DNA from 2 places in the Streptomyces sp. 3330 genome. Region 2 is predicted to be linked to the other one. Evidence: predicted binding sites of a transcription regulator. Region 2 holds the regulator's gene; the other holds the start of a gene.

Region 1 (8,008 bases), on a different contig from region 2:
CGGTCCAGTCGGGTCCGTTGTCGATGTCGAGGCACACCGCGTCGAACGTGTCGCATGTCTCATTGACGTAGTCGAGCAGATCCGCTGCGACGATCTTCGTCCGGGGATCGGCGAGCGCCTCCCCGGAGACGGCGGCCAGCGGGCCGTCGAGATGCCAGTCGATGACGGCGCGCTCGCGCTCCACGACCGTGACGCCGCCCCAGCGCGGATCGGCGGCGGCGTGCGCGAGCGAGAAGCCGACGCCGAGGCCGCCGATCAGCAGCGCGGGCGAGGGGCGGTCGTCCAGCGCGGAGAGCGCGGCGTCGACCAGGAGCCGTTCCGAGCGGCCGTCCGAGGTGTCCATCAGGAAGCAGCCGTTGGCGATGATCTGGAGCAACTCCCCGTGCCGGCGCAGGACGACCTCACCGTAGGGGCCCTCGCGACGGTCCAGCACCTCGGGCGCGTCGGGGATGTCGTACGGGATGGGCATCGGCCCATCCTGGCATTTCCCTGACGGTTTGTTGAGGGATTTCCGTGGGCGCGGGATGAGGTTGACGCACATCGGTTCGGAACGGCTGGGAGAAGTATCGGAGCTTTCTGTGAATCGGCCCAGGCGTGGCGTCGGTCACAGACAGCGGACCGGCACGGCGCGAAGGGTGGGGTGCAACGGAAGGAGCGCCTCACGGTGGAACGCACGGCAGCGCCCACGAGCCCGTCCCCGCCCGACGCGTCCGGGCTGCTGGACGGCATCCCGGGCCAGCGCACCCCGCCTCGCCCCGAGCCGCCCGTCGTGCCGCCCGACCCGCTCGTCGAGCCCTCCGCCGTATCGCCTGTCGAGCCCTCCGCCGGAACGCCGGCCGGGCCGTCCGTCGCATCGCCCGCCGCATCGCCCGTCGGACCGTCCGCCGGGGCGGCCACCCGCCGCCGGTGCCGGATCCCCGCTCCCTTCACCCTCGCCTACGCGGCCGTCCTCGCCGTCACCTCGTACGTCACCGCGCACGCCGGACCCGGCCTCGTGCACACCCTGCACCAGGGCTCCAGCACCGACGTCGCGCATCTGGTGCGGACACCCGTGCTGGTGCTGCTGGCCAGCGCGCTGTGGGTGGCGGGCGGCTTCGCCTCTCCCTTCACGCTCGGATTCCTGGCCGTCCTGGTGACGCTGGAGCGGCGCATAGGCGGCGCCCGCACGGCCGTCGTGTTCCTGCTCGGGCATGTGCTGGCCACCCTCGCGACCGAGGTCCCGGTGGGTCTGGCCGTGCTCGCCGGCCGGTTGCCCGACAGTTCGCTGCACCGCCTCGACTACGGCATCAGCTTCGGCGTCGCCGCGAGCGTGGGCGCGCTGGCGGGCCTGCTCGGGCCGTGGCTGCGCCGGCCGCTGCTCGCCGCCTTCGGCGGGATGCTGCTCCAGGACCTGATCGCCTTCACCGACCCGATGACGAACTGGGGGCACCTGATCGCGCTGGTGATCGGCGTCGGCACCTGGCCGTGGCTGCGGCGCCTGCCGCGGGCCCGGGCGGCCTCCCGTCCCCGGGGCGGGGCTCCGGCTGCTTGACCGCGTCCCGTCCGCTGGACGGCACCTCGGCCGCTGGACGGTGCTCCGGTCGCCGAACCGCGTTCCGGCGGCGGGTCGGCGCCGGGTGACCCCGGTCAGTCGTCGTACTGGACCGTGCCGTCCGTGAGCAGGGTCGGGTGGAGCTTCATGGGGCCGTACTCGTCGAGGTCCGACGGGCGGGGCGGCTCGGGGCCGTCGGGGCCCAGGCGGACCATCCGCTCGACGCGGCAGATCCGGAACAGGCGGTCCTCGACGCTCGCCTCGTCGGCCCGCCCGGCCGCCCGGAACGCCTCCGCGGCCCGCGCGTACAGGGCCTTCTTGCGCTCGTCGAAGCGGTAGAGCATCGCCCAGACGCGGGCCATGCCCTCGTACAGCGAGCGGCGCGCCTCGTGCGGGGTCGACGCCAGGGAGCCGCACGGCGTCCAGCCGGACCCGTCGCGTTCGGCCACCGAGTAGCCGACGGGCAGCCGCACCACGTCCGGGTGCGTCCGGGCCGCCCACTCGGAGTCCGCGCGCACGTCGGCGGGGAAGCGGGCGCCGGTGTACGTGAAGTCGCGCAGACCCAGCCGGAGGGCGCCCGCCATCGGGCCCTCGTCCCGGTCGGGGTCCAGGACGTAGCCCACGTCGGGCGAGGGGGCGGCGCCCGGGTCCTCCCAGGACGGGCTCACGGGCTCCGGGTCGGTGGGCCGGGGCGGCTCCAGACCGCCGTCGCCGCTCCGGGCGAACTCGTCGCCGCGCACCACCCGGTAGCGCACGCCCAGCGCCTCCACCTCGTCGGCCGGGGCCCGCTCCAGCACGGCCACGGCCGCCAGCAGCTCGCGCCGGGCGGCCGGGTCGTCGGTGCCGTCCTTCGCCGTGAACCACAGGTGCGAGTTGAGCCCGTCCCGGGCCTGCTGGGGCATGCCGTCCACCACCGGCTTCAGCAGCCGCCAGCCCGGTTCGGCGGCCGCCCGGTCCTGCGCGGCGACACCGAAGACGGGCCCGCGCAGCGCGATGTGCGGATAGCGGCGCGATGCGTCGACGGCGTCCGCTTCCGTGACCCACGCGACGGGGTCGTCACGGCGGACCAGGTCGGCGTGGAGGGCGTCGAGACGTCGCTTCCAGTCATCGGTCATACGCGCATTGTGGTCGCGGCGTCGGGCGACTTCGGGGTGAATGCCGGAAGTGGGCGGGGTACGGAGAGGGGGCGCGGGGGGCGTGCCCCGTTGTGCGGCACCGAGGGGTGCGCCCTCTCGGCCGCCGGACGTCACCGCTGTGGGTCGCCCGTGAACTTGGCGCTGGTCAGCGAGGACTCGACACGCCAGCCCAGCGACTCGTACAGTGCCCGCCCCTCCGGGGTGGCCCCCAGTACGCCCGTCCGGGCGCCCTGGGCGAGCGCCGCGTGCTGCAGGGTGCGCATGACGAGGGCGCCGAGCCCGCGCCGGCGGTGGCGGGGGGAGGTCTCGACCTGGTCGACGACCGCCGTCGCGCCGGTCGGGGCGATCTGCCCGCGCGCGGCGAGCGAGCCGTCCGCCGCGGCGATCATGGTGCGGGTCACCCCGCCCCGCGACCAGGTGCGGATCCGGTAGCCGTCGGGGGCGGGGCCGGGCGGGACGTCCGGGAGCGGCGCCGTCATCAGGAAGCCGGGCTCGGGGTCGACCCACCAGCCGGGTCCCAGCCAGGGCCCGACCACCGCCGGGTCGGCGAACACCTTCAGCCAGACCCCGGCCCCGGTCACCGCGCCCGCCACCTTCCGCACGACCGGCTCCGTCACCGCGTCGCCCGTCGCGCGGAGCACCTGCCGGGTGACGTGAGGGAGGCCCGTTCCCACGTCCACCGACCAGCCCCAGGGCTCGGCCACCGGTGGAGCCGCACCCCGCGACACGACCCATCCCTCCACCCACGCGCGGACGAGACGATCCACAGGAGCCCCCTGAGAAAAGGTGAATGACACGAAATGTAAGCGGCACTTAACTTGTTTGCCTCTTACGTACGAGCGTATGTCCGACGCGGCCCGCCGGGACAGCCGTGATCGCCCACAGCGAACGTGTCCGGTCGTGGGGAACATTCCATGGCTCAGGTGCATTGAGTCGGCATAGCTCAACTTGACTGCCTAAGGGGAGATCATGGCATCGACGTCCACTCCGCTCACCCTGCCCGTGCTGCCTCTCGACGAGGAGGTCGTGCTCCCCGGCATGGTGGTTCCGCTGGACCTCAACGACACCGATGTGCGCGCCGCGGTGGAAGCCGCCCAGGCCGCAGCCCGTTCAACACCGGGCAAGCCCCAGGTACTCCTGGTCCCGCGCATCGACGGCGCCTACGCCGCCACCGGTGTCCTCGGCACCGTCGAGCAGGTCGGCCGGCTGGCCGACGGCGACCCGGGCGCGCTCATCCGCGGCCGCAGCCGGGTCCGGATCGGCGCCGGGACCACCGGGCCCGGCGCGGCCCTGTGGGTCGAGGGGACGAAGGTCGACCGGACCGTTCCCGAGCCGCTGCCCGGTCATGTCGCCGAACTCGTCAAGGAGTACAAGGCGCTCGCCACCGCCTGGCTGCGCAAGCGCGGCGCCTGGCAGGTCGTCGACCGCGTCCAGGCCATCGACGACGTCTCCGCGCTCGCCGACAACTCCGGCTACTCGCCGTTCCTGACCACCGAGCAGAAGGTGGAGCTCCTGGAGACCGCCGACCCGGTGGCCCGCCTGAAGCTCGCCACCCAGCAGCTGCGCGACCACCTCGCCGAGCAGGACGTGGCCGAGACCATCGCCAAGGACGTCCAGGAGGGCGTCGACAAGCAGCAGCGCGAATTCCTCCTGCGGCGCCAGCTGGAGGCCGTGCGCAAGGAACTGCGCGAGCTCAACGGCGAGCAGGAGGGCGAGGAGTCCGACGACTACCGCGCCCGCGTCGAGGCCGCCGACCTGCCCGGGAAGGTCCGCGAGGCCGCCCTCAAGGAGGTCGACAAGCTGGAGCGGTCCAGCGACCAGTCGCCCGAGGGCTCCTGGATCCGCACCTGGCTGGACACCGTCCTCGAACTGCCGTGGAACGAGCGGACCGAGGACCGCTACGACATCCAGGGAGCCCGCGCCGTCCTCGACGCCGAGCACGCCGGCCTCGACGACGTGAAGGAGCGGATCACCGAGTACCTCGCGGTGCGCAAGCGGCGCGGCGAGCGCGGCCTGGGCGTCGTGGGCGGACGGCGCGGCGGCGCCGTGCTCGCGCTCGTCGGCCCGCCCGGCGTCGGCAAGACCAGCCTCGGCGAGTCCGTCGCCCACGCCATGGGCCGCAAGTTCGTCCGCGTCGCCCTCGGCGGCGTCCGCGACGAGGCCGAGATCCGCGGCCACCGCCGCACCTACGTCGGCGCGCTGCCCGGCCGCATCGTGCGGGCGATCAAGGAGGCCGGGTCGCTGAACCCGGTGGTGCTCCTCGACGAGATCGACAAGGTGGGATCCGACTACCGGGGCGACCCGGCGGCCGCCCTGCTGGAGGTGCTGGACCCGGCGCAGAACCACACGTTCCGCGACCACTACCTGGAGGTCGAGCTCGACCTGTCGGACGTGGTGTTCCTCGCCACCGCCAACGTGCTCGAAGCCATCCCGGAGGCCCTGCTCGACCGGATGGAGCTGGTCCGCCTCGACGGCTACACGGAGGACGAGAAGGTCGTCATCGCCCGCGACCACCTGCTCCCGCGCCAGCTGGAGCGGGCGGGCCTGGACGAGGACGAGGTGGCCCTCGACGAGAGCGCGCTGCGCAAGCTCGCCGGCGAGTACACCCGCGAGGCGGGGGTGCGCACCCTGGAGCGGTCCATCGCGCGGCTGCTGCGCAAGGTCGCGGCCCAGCACGAACTCGGTGAGCGGAAGCTGCCGTTCACGGTCCGGGACGAGGACCTGCGCGCCCTCATCGGCCGGCCGCACCACGTGCCCGAGTCGGCCCAGGACCCGGCCGAGCGCCGGACCGCCGTGCCCGGTGTCGCGACCGGTCTCGCGGTCACCGGCGCCGGCGGTGACGTCCTCTTCGTCGAGGCGTCGCTGGCCGACCCGGAGACCGGCGCGGCGGGCCTGACCCTGACCGGTCAGCTCGGTGACGTGATGAAGGAGTCGGCGCAGATCGCGCTCAGCTTCCTGCGCAGTCACGGCGCCGAACTGGAGCTGCCGGTGGGCGACCTCAAGGACCGGGGCGTGCACATCCACTTCCCGGCGGGCTCGGTCCCGAAGGACGGCCCGAGCGCCGGCGTCACGATGACGACGGCCCTCGCGTCCCTGCTGTCCGGCCGGCTCGTCCGCACGGATGTGGCGATGACCGGCGAGGTCTCGCTGACCGGCCGGGTCCTGCCGATCGGCGGGGTGAAGCAGAAGCTGCTCGCGGCGCACCGGGCGGGCGTGACGACCGTCGTCATCCCCAAGCGCAACGAGCCCGACCTGGACGACGTCCCGGCGGAGGTGCTGGACAAGCTCGACGTCCACGCCGTCACCGACGTCCGCCAGGTCCTGGAACTGGCGCTCGCGCCCGCCACGAACGGCGCGGCGCCGGAGGTTCCGGTCGCGGCGTGACGGACGCGACCGGAAGGGGAAGGCCCGGGTCCCGTGAGGGAGGCCCGGGCCTTCCCGGCTCCGCCGCGGACCCGCGCCGGGGCCTGGGCAGCGCCGCGGGTCCCCGCCTGCGAAATACTGAAGAGCCGCGTCGACGACCGGCGACCGGCGAGATCAGGGGTGCTGACGTGCACGAGGACACGAACGACGACGGACGCGAGAGCGGGTCCGGCACGTCGTCGCGCGGGGTGGAGCAGGGCGACCGGGAGTTCCTCTCCCTGGAGCGGGAGCTCACGGTGCTGCTGCGCCGGGCCCGCGCCAACCAGGGGGAGATGGCCCGCGAGGTCCACCCGGACCTGGAGTCCGCCGCCTACGGCCTCCTCGTCCGGCTGGAGGAGTGCGGCCGCCAGCGCGCCACGGAGCTCGCCGGCTACATCGGGGTCGGCAAGGCCACCATGTCCCGTCAGCTGCGCGCCCTGGAGGAACTGGGGCTGGTCGCCCGCGAGCCGGACCCGGCGGACGGCCGCGCCTGGCTCGTCGACCTCACCGAGGAGGGCCGCACGCGGGTGAGCCGGGTCCGTGAGGCCCGCCGCGAGCGGTACGTCACCCACTTCTCCGACTGGGACCGCCGGGAGGTTGCGGAGCTGGCCCGGCTGCTCCACCAGCTGAACCGGGGCATGGAGAAATAGCCCCGAGGGGGCGGCGGCGCCGTCACAGCTCCACGCACACCACCGTCGCGTCGTCGTGCGTCTTCGCCCGGCCCAGCAGGGCCCGCCCGGTGTCGGCGTCGGCGCGCTCCAGCGCCCGGACCCGCTCCACCAGCGTCCCGGCCCCCTGCCCCCGGACGACGTCGAACAGCTCCGTCCAGTCGCCCTGTCCGAAGAGCTCCGCCCAGCGGGTGGCCCCGTCCGACAGCGCGGCCAGGGAGCGGACCTCCGCGCGCGGCACGCCCCCCGTGATCGCGCGGGCCGCCACCCCGGGGTCGGCCGCGGCCGTGAAGAAGCCGCCCTCCTTGTTGCGGAGCGTGCCGTCGACGACCTCGGCGCTGCGCAGCAGGTCGCGCGGCAGGAGGGCCAGCCGGTCGTCGCGGACGGGGGTGACCGTGCCGTCCGGGGCGGCCAGCAGCAGCGTCGCGTCGCACAGGACCAGGTACTCGACGGTCAGCGGCGACCAGCGCGCGAGGACGACGGTGGCCTGTGGGGTCCGTGGGTGAGAAAGGTCACAGGCTCCCGCGTGGGCCTCGGCGGTACGCGCGATGGCGAGGGCGAGCGCCTCGGCCAGTGGAACATCCGGGAGCGAAACGGTCAGTTCGGTCAGGGCGCCGCCGAGTCGCGCGGTGAACCAGGGGACCGAATGGAGACAGCCGGCGCCGCCCGGAGGCGGTGTCACCCCGTCCAGCAGCACGAGCGAACCGCCCTGTCCGGAGGCGGGAAGTCCGACACTCGCGAAGTCCTCGTTGGGACGGGCCCGGTCGCCGGCCTCCGACACAAGTTCCGTACGCATCCGGCCAGTCTGCACGACCCCTTCACAGCCTTCGCAAAAGGCTGGCATCGCTCCCCGAACTCACGTGCCACCGCAGGTCAGACGCCTGTTTTGGGTAAGAATGAAGCACTCCGGGAAGACGTGGCGGCGAATACTGTCAAAGCCCGCCGCCCACGTCCAACCGGCCTGCCGTGCAGGGCCGCTGCGCACGCCAGAGGAACTTGCCCGCCAACTCTTCTCCGATGTTCACTCCTTCGGGTGGCGGGGCAAGCGATGCGAGGCCCCTGCCCACCGGCACTGGGAGGGTCGGGAACCGTACCGGACGTACGCACCAGTTGACGGCGCGTCACCTCCGGCCCATGGCACACGAGTCAGGAATGCGAGCACCGGTGCAGAAGACGCGGCCTCGGCGTACAGGCAGGCAGACGGCCTCCGAGGGGGGCGCGGAGCGCACCCCTGTCGGCAAGGGCCGTCCGACCCACGTACGCAACCGGCT
Region 2 (8,008 bases):
GGCCGGAGTGGCGGGTGTCGGCTGGATCACCTTCGTCGCCCTCGCCTTCCGGTCGCTGGACCACGCCGACGGAGTGGCCGGGACCGTCGGCGTCGTGACCGCCTTCGGGGTGGCCGCCTGCGCCGCCGTCGAGGTCATGGACGGGCTGGCGGTGCTGCTGAGCGTGTTCGCCGCCGCGCTGACCGGGTTCCTGATGCACAACTGGCCTCCCGCGCGTGTCGCTCTCGGGGCGTGCGGGTCGCTCTTCGCGGGGTTCCTCCTCGCCGCGGCCGCCGTGATCGCCCGCGCGGGGCACGACCCGGTCGCCGGTGCGGGCGTGCTGCTCGCGCTCACCGCGGTCGCCGCGGCCGACGTCGTCCTGGTCGTGCTCTCCCGGCGGCTGGCCCGACGGCCCTTGCTGCGCGGCGGGTCCGACCATCTCGCCCACCGGCTGCGGCGGTTGGGACTCACGGCGCAGGGGGTGACCGTCCTGCTCGGGGTCGCTGCCTTCGCCGCGGTGCTCGTCGGGGTGCTGGCGCACGCCGGAGCGGTCGACGCGCGGGCGGTGTGGTGGGTGGCCGGCGGGGCACTCGTCGTCGTGCTCGGGATGCTGCGGGTCGCGGTGTACGGCCCTTCACGCGCGCGTGGCGGTGGGGACCGTCCGGTGCGGCGCACGCGGCGTGCCCGTGCCGCCGTCACCGCCCGGGGCGCCGGCGGTTCCGGTCCGGGGGTCGGGGGGGTCGCCCGGGAGGCGCGGCCCGGGGCCCGCTCAGCGGCCCGGCCCGAGCAGCGTCCCGGGGCCGGTTCGGCGTCGGTGTACGCGCCCCGGCGTCAATCCGAGGACTCCGCGCGCCACCCGGAACCCAGTGTGAGGAGATCGGGGCGATCCGTATCGCCGCAGGTCAGCGCGCCCTTGCGCGTAAGGAACGGATAAGAGTTGAGTGGGTGCGACTCATGTCTGTTGACCGAGAGGTGAGCCTCGTGCACACTTGAGTCCGTTCCACTCAAGTCAGCTGGAGGAAGATCACCATGGCACGTGCGGTCGGCATCGACCTGGGCACAACCAACTCCGTCGTCAGCGTTCTGGAGGGCGGCGAGCCCACCGTCATCACCAACGCCGAGGGTGCCAGGACCACGCCGTCCGTCGTCGCCTTCGCCAAGAACGGTGAAGTGCTCGTCGGCGAGGTGGCCAAGCGCCAGGCGGTCACGAACGTGGACCGGACCATCCGCTCCGTGAAGCGCCACATGGGCACGGACTGGACGATCGAGCTCGACGGGAAGAACTTCAACCCGCAGCAGATGAGCGCGTTCATCCTGCAGAAGCTCAAGCGCGACGCGGAGGCCTACCTGGGCGAGAAGGTGGCCGACGCGGTCATCACCGTCCCGGCGTACTTCAACGACTCCGAGCGCCAGGCGACGAAGGAAGCCGGTGAGATCGCCGGTCTCAACGTCCTTCGCATCGTCAACGAGCCCACCGCGGCCGCGCTCGCGTACGGCCTCGACAAGGACGACCAGACGATCCTCGTCTTCGACCTCGGTGGCGGCACGTTCGACGTGTCCCTCCTGGAGATCGGTGACGGCGTCGTCGAGGTGAAGGCCACCAACGGCGACAACCACCTCGGTGGTGACGACTGGGACCAGCGTGTCGTCGACTACCTGGTGCAGCAGTTCAAGTCCGGTCACGGCGTGGACCTCGCCAAGGACAAGATGGCGCTCCAGCGTCTGCGCGAGGCCGCCGAGAAGGCGAAGATCGAGCTGTCCTCGTCCACCGAGACCTCGATCAACCTGCCCTACATCACGGCTTCCGCCGAGGGCCCGCTGCACCTGGACGAGAAGCTCACGCGCGCCCAGTTCCAGCAGCTGACGGCCGACCTGCTGGAGCGCTGCAAGACGCCGTTCCACAACGTCATCAAGGACGCCGGCATCAACCTCTCCGAGATCGACCACGTCGTTCTCGTCGGTGGTTCGACCCGGATGCCCGCCGTCGCCGAACTCGTCAGGGAGCTGACCGGCGGTCAGGACGCCAACAAGGGCGTGAACCCGGACGAGGTCGTCGCCATCGGCGCCGCGCTCCAGGCCGGTGTCCTCAAGGGTGAGGTCAAGGACGTCCTGCTCCTCGACGTGACCCCGCTGTCCCTCGGTATCGAGACTAAGGGCGGCATCATGACCAAGCTGATCGAGCGCAACACGACGATCCCGACGAAGCGTTCGGAGATCTTCACGACGGCCGAGGACAACCAGCCGTCGGTCCAGATCCAGGTCTACCAGGGCGAGCGCGAGATCGCGGCCTACAACAAGAAGCTCGGCATGTTCGAGCTGACCGGTCTGCCGCCGGCGCCCCGTGGCGTCCCGCAGATCGAGGTCGCCTTCGACATCGACGCCAACGGCATCATGCACGTCACGGCCAAGGACCTCGGCACGGGCAAGGAGCAGAAGATGACCGTCACCGGCGGCTCCTCGCTGCCGAAGGACGAGGTCGACCGCATGCGCCAGGAGGCCGAGCAGTACGCGGACGAGGACCACCGCCGCCGCGAGGCCGCCGAGTCCCGCAACCAGGGCGAGCAGCTCGTCTACCAGACGGAGAAGTTCCTCAAGGACAACGAGGACAAGGTCCCCGGCGAGGTCAAGACCGAGGTCGAGGCCGCCGTCGAGGAGCTGAAGGCCGCGCTCAAGGGCGAGGACACCGCCGAGATCCGCACCGCCACCGAGAAGGTCGCCGCGGTCTCGCAGAAGGTCGGCCAGGCCATGTACGCCGACGCCCAGGCCGGTCAGGGCGCCGACGCGCCCAAGGCCGACGCGCCGAAGGCGGACGACGACGTCGTGGACGCCGAGATCGTGGACGACGAGCGCAAGGACGGTGCCGCGTGACGGAGGAGACCCCGGGCTTCGAGGAGAAGCCCGACGTCCCCTCCGGCGCCACCCCTGAAGACGCCGAGCCGAAGGCCGCGCCCTCCCCCGCTTCGGCGGCGGGGGCGGCCCCGGACGGGGACGCGAACCAGACAGCCGGTCTGGTGGCCCAGCTGGACCAGGTGCGCACCGCTCTGGGTGAGCGCACCGCGGACCTCCAGCGCCTCCAGGCCGAGTACCAGAACTACCGCCGCCGGGTCGAGCGCGACCGGATCGCGGTCAAGGAGATCGCCGTCGCGAACCTCCTGACCGAGCTCCTGCCCGTGCTCGACGACATCGGCCGCGCGCGGGAACACGGCGAGTTCGTCGGCGGCTTCAAGTCGGTGGGCGAATCGCTGGAGACCGTCGCGGCCAAGATGGGCCTCCAGCAGTTCGGCAAGGAGGGCGAGCCCTTCGACCCGACGATCCACGAGGCCTTGATGCACAGCTACGCGCCGGACGTCACCGAGACGACGTGCGTGGCGATCCTTCAGCCCGGGTATCGGATCGGCGAGCGCACCATCCGCCCCGCGCGGGTGGCCGTCGCCGAACCGCAGCCCGGCGCGCAGGCGGCGAAGGCCGACGAGGCCGCCGAGGCGGCCGACGACAAGGAGAGCGGTGGCCCGGACGAGGGCTGAGCTCGATCGGATGAGCGATGGGGAGGAGGGACGTCGAGGATGAGCACCAAGGACTTCGTCGAGAAGGACTTCTACAAAGTCCTCGGCGTCCCCAAGGACGCCACCGAGGCCGAGATCAAGAAGGCGTACCGGAAGCTCGCCCGCGAGTTCCACCCGGACGCCAACAAGGGCAACGCCAAGGCGGAGGAGCGCTTCAAGGAGATCTCCGAGGCGAACGACGTCCTCGGTGACCCCAAGAAGCGCAAGGAGTACGACGAGGCCCGCGCCCTCTTCGGCAACGGCGGATTCCGCCCGGGCCCGGGCGCCGGCGGCAACTTCAACTTCGACCTGGGCGACCTCTTCGGAGGCGGCGCCCAGGGCGGTGGCGCCCAGGGCGGCTTCGGCGGCGGCATCGGGGACGTGTTCGGCGGCCTGTTCAACCGCGGCGGCCCCGGCACGACCCGTACCCAGCCCCGGCGCGGCCAGGACATCGACACCGAGGTCACCCTGACCTTCACGGAGGCGATCGAGGGCGCGACGGTCCCGCTGCGCATGTCCTCGCAGGCCCCCTGCAAGGCGTGTTCGGGAACGGGCGACAAGAACGGCACCCCGCGCGTGTGCCCCACCTGCGTGGGCACGGGCCAGGTGGCGAGGGGCTCGGGAGGCGGCTTCTCGCTGACCGACCCCTGCCCGGACTGCAAGGGCCGCGGCCTGATCGCCGAGCATCCCTGCCTGGACTGCAAGGGCAGCGGCCGCGCGAAGTCGTCGAGGACCATGCAGGTCCGCATCCCGGCGGGGGTGACCGACGGCCAGCGCATCCGGCTGCGTGGCAAGGGCGCCCCGGGCGAGCGCGGCGGCCCGGCGGGCGACCTGTACGTCGTCGTCCACGTCGGCGCCCACCCGGTGTTCGGCCGCAAGGAGGACAACCTCACGGTGACCGTGCCGGTGACCTTCACCGAGGCCGCACTCGGCGGCGAGATCAAGGTGCCGACGCTCGGCGGGCCGTCCCTGACCTTGAAGCTTCCGCCCGGCACGCCCAACGGCCGCACCATGCGGGCGCGGGGCAAGGGCGCGGTCCGCAAGGACGGCACCCGCGGCGACCTGCTGGTCACCGTCGAGGTGAGTGTTCCGAAGGACTTGTCGGGGAAGGCTCGTGAGGCGCTGGAGGCGTATCGCGAGGCGACCGCGGGCGAGGACCCGCGGGCGGAGCTGTTCGAGGCCGCGAAGGGAGCATGAGAGTGATGGACGGCCGTCGGCGTAACCCGTATGAACTGACTCAGGAGACTCCGGTCTACGTCATCTCGGTGGCGGCCCAGCTCTCGGGCCTGCATCCGCAGACACTGCGCCAGTACGACCGCCTGGGTCTCGTCTCCCCCGACCGCACCGCCGGCCGTGGACGCCGCTACTCGGCCCGTGACATCGAGCTGCTGCGCACGGTGCAGGCCCTGTCCCAGGACGAGGGCATCAACCTGGCCGGCATCAAGCGGATCATCGAGCTGGAGAACCAGGTGGCCGCGCTCCAGGCCAGGGCGGCGGAGCTGGAGGCCGCGCTGGACGGCGCGGCCGCGGCGATGCAGCAGCGGGAAGCGGCGGTGCACGCCTCCTACCGGCGGGACCTGGTGCCGTACCAGGAGGTGCAGCAGACCAGCGCGTTGGTGGTCTGGCGGCCGAAGCGGCAGCAGCCGTCGTCCGACTGAGATCCCAGAAGCCGTAAGAACGAGGCAGGGGCCGGAGATTCGTCTCCGGCCCCTGCCTCGTTCTGTACGGCCCTCCTCGTCCTCTCCGGCCGTCACTCGCCCATGTCGACGCCCGGCTCCGGCCGCTCGTGCCCCGGCGGCCGCTGCTCCGGTTTCTGGACGGGAGCGGGGGGCCGGGTGCCGCCGCCCCGGGGCACGCCCATCTGCCACAGGTGGGAGCCGGGGATGTCCGGCGCGGGAGACGGGGCCGGTGCGGGTGTGGATGTAGGCGTGGGTGAGGGTGCCGGGGGTGCCGGGGGTGCCGGGGGTGCCGGGGGTGCCGGGGGTGTCGTCGGAGCCGGGGACGGCGCCGGGGCCGATGCGGGTCCCGGTGCCGGGGTCGGGGTTGTCGCCGGGGGCGAGGACGGTGACGGGCTCGTCGTCGGGGACGGGCCCGGGGCTGTGCCCGATTCGGGGGTGGGGGCGGGCTCCGTGCCCGGCTCTCGTTCCCGGTCCGGTTCCTGTCCCCGTTCCTGTTCCTGTTCCCGCTCTTGTGCCCGTTGCCGTTCCTGCTCCCGCTCCTGTGCCCGTTGCCGTTCCTGCTCCCGCTCCTGTGCCCGTTCCGGTGCGGGCTGGGGCTTCTCCTGGTGCGGGGTGAGGCCGCCCGTGGCCGCCGCCGGCGGGGGCGCCTCCGTGCCGGTCCGTGTGGTTACGCCTGCATCCGTGCCCGTGCCCGTGCCCGTGCCCGTACCTGTGCCCGTACCTGTGCTCTTGCCCGCGTCCGGGGTCTGAGCCTGGGGCTGGGTCTGGTCGTGATCCTGGTCGTGGCGCAGGTCCGGGCGTCGCCAGCGTTCCGGGATCGTCGACAGGCGTCGTACCGCTTCGGGGTCGCCCGCCGCTGCCGCCGCGACGGCGCGTGCGCGCAGGGCGCTCTGGCGGGCGATGGGCGAGAAGCCGGGAGCCGCGTTGCCGGTCTCGGAGGGCAGACCGCGGACGCCCATCCCGTTCAACTCAGCCTGGATTCCCGACTCCGGGGCGAATACCTCGCGTGGAAGCTGCCAGGAGGCCGCGCCGTCCACGTCGACGCGGTGCTCCCTGCCGTCCACGGCGAAGGTGAGCCCGTAGCCGATGTACTGGTCGTCCTTGTCGAACAGCAGGTCCCCGGAGATCTCCCCACCCCGGTCGCGGACCTCGTCGGCGAGGACCTGGAGGGCGGGCGGCAGGGGGTTGGTGCGGCCGAGGCTGGTGACGTAGCCGTCGCTGCGGGCCACCCTCGGTTCCTTGGTCCCCTTTTCCACGTAGGGGACCTGGAAGCGGGTCTCGCCCTTCTCGTCCTGGTAGGTCTCGATGGCCCCGACACGTGCCTCGACGAAGCTCAGACGCTTCTCGCCGCCTTCGCCGTGGCCGTACTTCGCCTCCATCGCCGGGAACTGGACCTGGTGCTGCAGCGCCGGCGGCGGCCTCGATCCGATGATCGTGACGTGGGCGTCGGGGTTCTGGATCAGGATGATCTCCGCGTTGGCGACGGCCGTTCCGCCGGAGCCCACGACGATCCACTCCTGGGCGGCATGCGGGTCGAAACGGCTCTCGGCGACCTCGTCGCCCAGCAGTGCCCGCCCCTCCGCGGCCTTGCGCGCCGCCTCCCACTTCTGCGTCGATTCGAGCGCGGTGAAGCAGTTGCCCATGCGCGTCCGGTCCGCGACGCCCAGGCCGGCCGAGAGGGCGTCCTTCAGTTCCGCGTAGGAGTTCAGGGCGCCGAGCACGGTACCGGCGTCGGTGCCGCCCCGCTCGGCCCGGGTCAGCCAGGCGCTCATCTCGGCCGCACCGGCGAACCCCTGAGCCTCCAGTTCGCGCAGCCGGTCGCTGATCAGCCGGACGGCTTCGCCGCGGCTCTCCACGGCGAACTCTCCGCGCGGCATTCCCGGCACGAGTTCCGGCGTGAGGCCGGTGGCGATGCTGGGGGTGCCGTCGCAGGCCACCCAGAGGGGGGTCGCGCTCTCGGCTCCGTCCTCGCCCAACGTGCGTACTTCGGCGAGGAGTTCGCCGTTCTGCCCCAGACGCAGCCGGGCGTGGCCGTTCACCACGTCGCCCTGTGTGGCGAGCTGGTCCTCCCAGACGCGGACGGCGTGGATGGAGATGCGGTGCCGGGGATCCTCGACCGCCGAGTACGGGTCGGCGCCCATCCACTGCACGAGGTCGCGGTCCTGATCCGCCGACTGCACGATCCCGGCGCCGGGGTCCAGGTGCCAGCGGCCCGCGCCGTCCACCAGCAGCGCTTCCGGGTCCCGCCCGGTGAGACTCGCCCCGCCGCCGATCACGACCTTGCGCAGGGGGAGTTGACCCTGGGCGAGCTGTCCTTCCAGCGTCTGTGCGGTGCGCTCGCTGACCTGGGCGCGGTACTCGGCCCACCGCTCGGCGGCGGGCTCCAGCTCGTCGCGGGGGAGCGGCAGCCCGTTCTGGTCGTAGCCGGGCATGGGCATGGTGACGTCGCGCCGCCCGATGAACGCGTCGACCTGCCGCTCGGCCCGCAGCGCTGCGTCCCGGGACGCCTGGAGCGCGGCGGCGTCGGCGGGGGAGAGGTCCTCCAGGGGGTGGGCGAGATCCTCGAGGAGACTCACCGAATCGCTGGAGAGCGAGGCGTACGACACCAGGTACCGGACGCGTGCCGCCTTCACCTGGGCGCGGAACGCCGCCTCGTCGCTCGGAGCGGCAGTGGGCCGGAGGCCGTACGGGTCGAGCAGTGCGGAGAACTGCGCCCGTGCCTCGCCCTGCTGCTGCGCGGAGAGGCCGGTGTCCCTGCTCTGCCCGGCGAGCCAGTTGAGCTCCCCGATACGTCCCCTGTCCGGGGCG

The links. The regulator HspR, encoded in region 2, represses chaperone genes until heat shock. The targets are predictions, from matches to a motif close to TTGAGNNNNNNNNNCTCAA.
Region 1: the regulator HspR is predicted to act here: its motif matches at 3,596-3,614, upstream of lon (endopeptidase La).

Annotation. Positions count from the first base shown of each region.
Region 1 covers NZ_JAVDVA010000009.1:128,601-136,608, forward strand. The annotation lists gene J2X68_RS17365 (spermidine synthase) at 1-469, opposite strand, end outside; gene J2X68_RS17370 (rhomboid-like protein) at 665-1,531, shown strand; gene J2X68_RS17375 (DUF5954 family protein) at 1,627-2,646, opposite strand; gene J2X68_RS17380 (GNAT family N-acetyltransferase) at 2,778-3,434, opposite strand; gene lon (endopeptidase La) at 3,637-6,051, shown strand; gene J2X68_RS17390 (MarR family transcriptional regulator) at 6,219-6,719, shown strand; gene J2X68_RS17395 (hypothetical protein) at 6,742-7,533, opposite strand; gene J2X68_RS17400 (nitrate- and nitrite sensing domain-containing protein) at 7,902-8,008, shown strand, end outside.
Region 2 covers NZ_JAVDVA010000008.1:1,533-9,540, forward strand. The annotation lists gene J2X68_RS15375 (MraY family glycosyltransferase) at 1-913, shown strand, start outside; gene dnaK (molecular chaperone DnaK) at 1,009-2,847, shown strand; gene grpE (nucleotide exchange factor GrpE) at 2,844-3,503, shown strand; gene dnaJ (molecular chaperone DnaJ) at 3,543-4,718, shown strand; gene J2X68_RS15395 (heat shock protein transcriptional repressor HspR) at 4,724-5,179, shown strand; gene J2X68_RS15400 (hypothetical protein) at 5,272-8,008, opposite strand, start outside.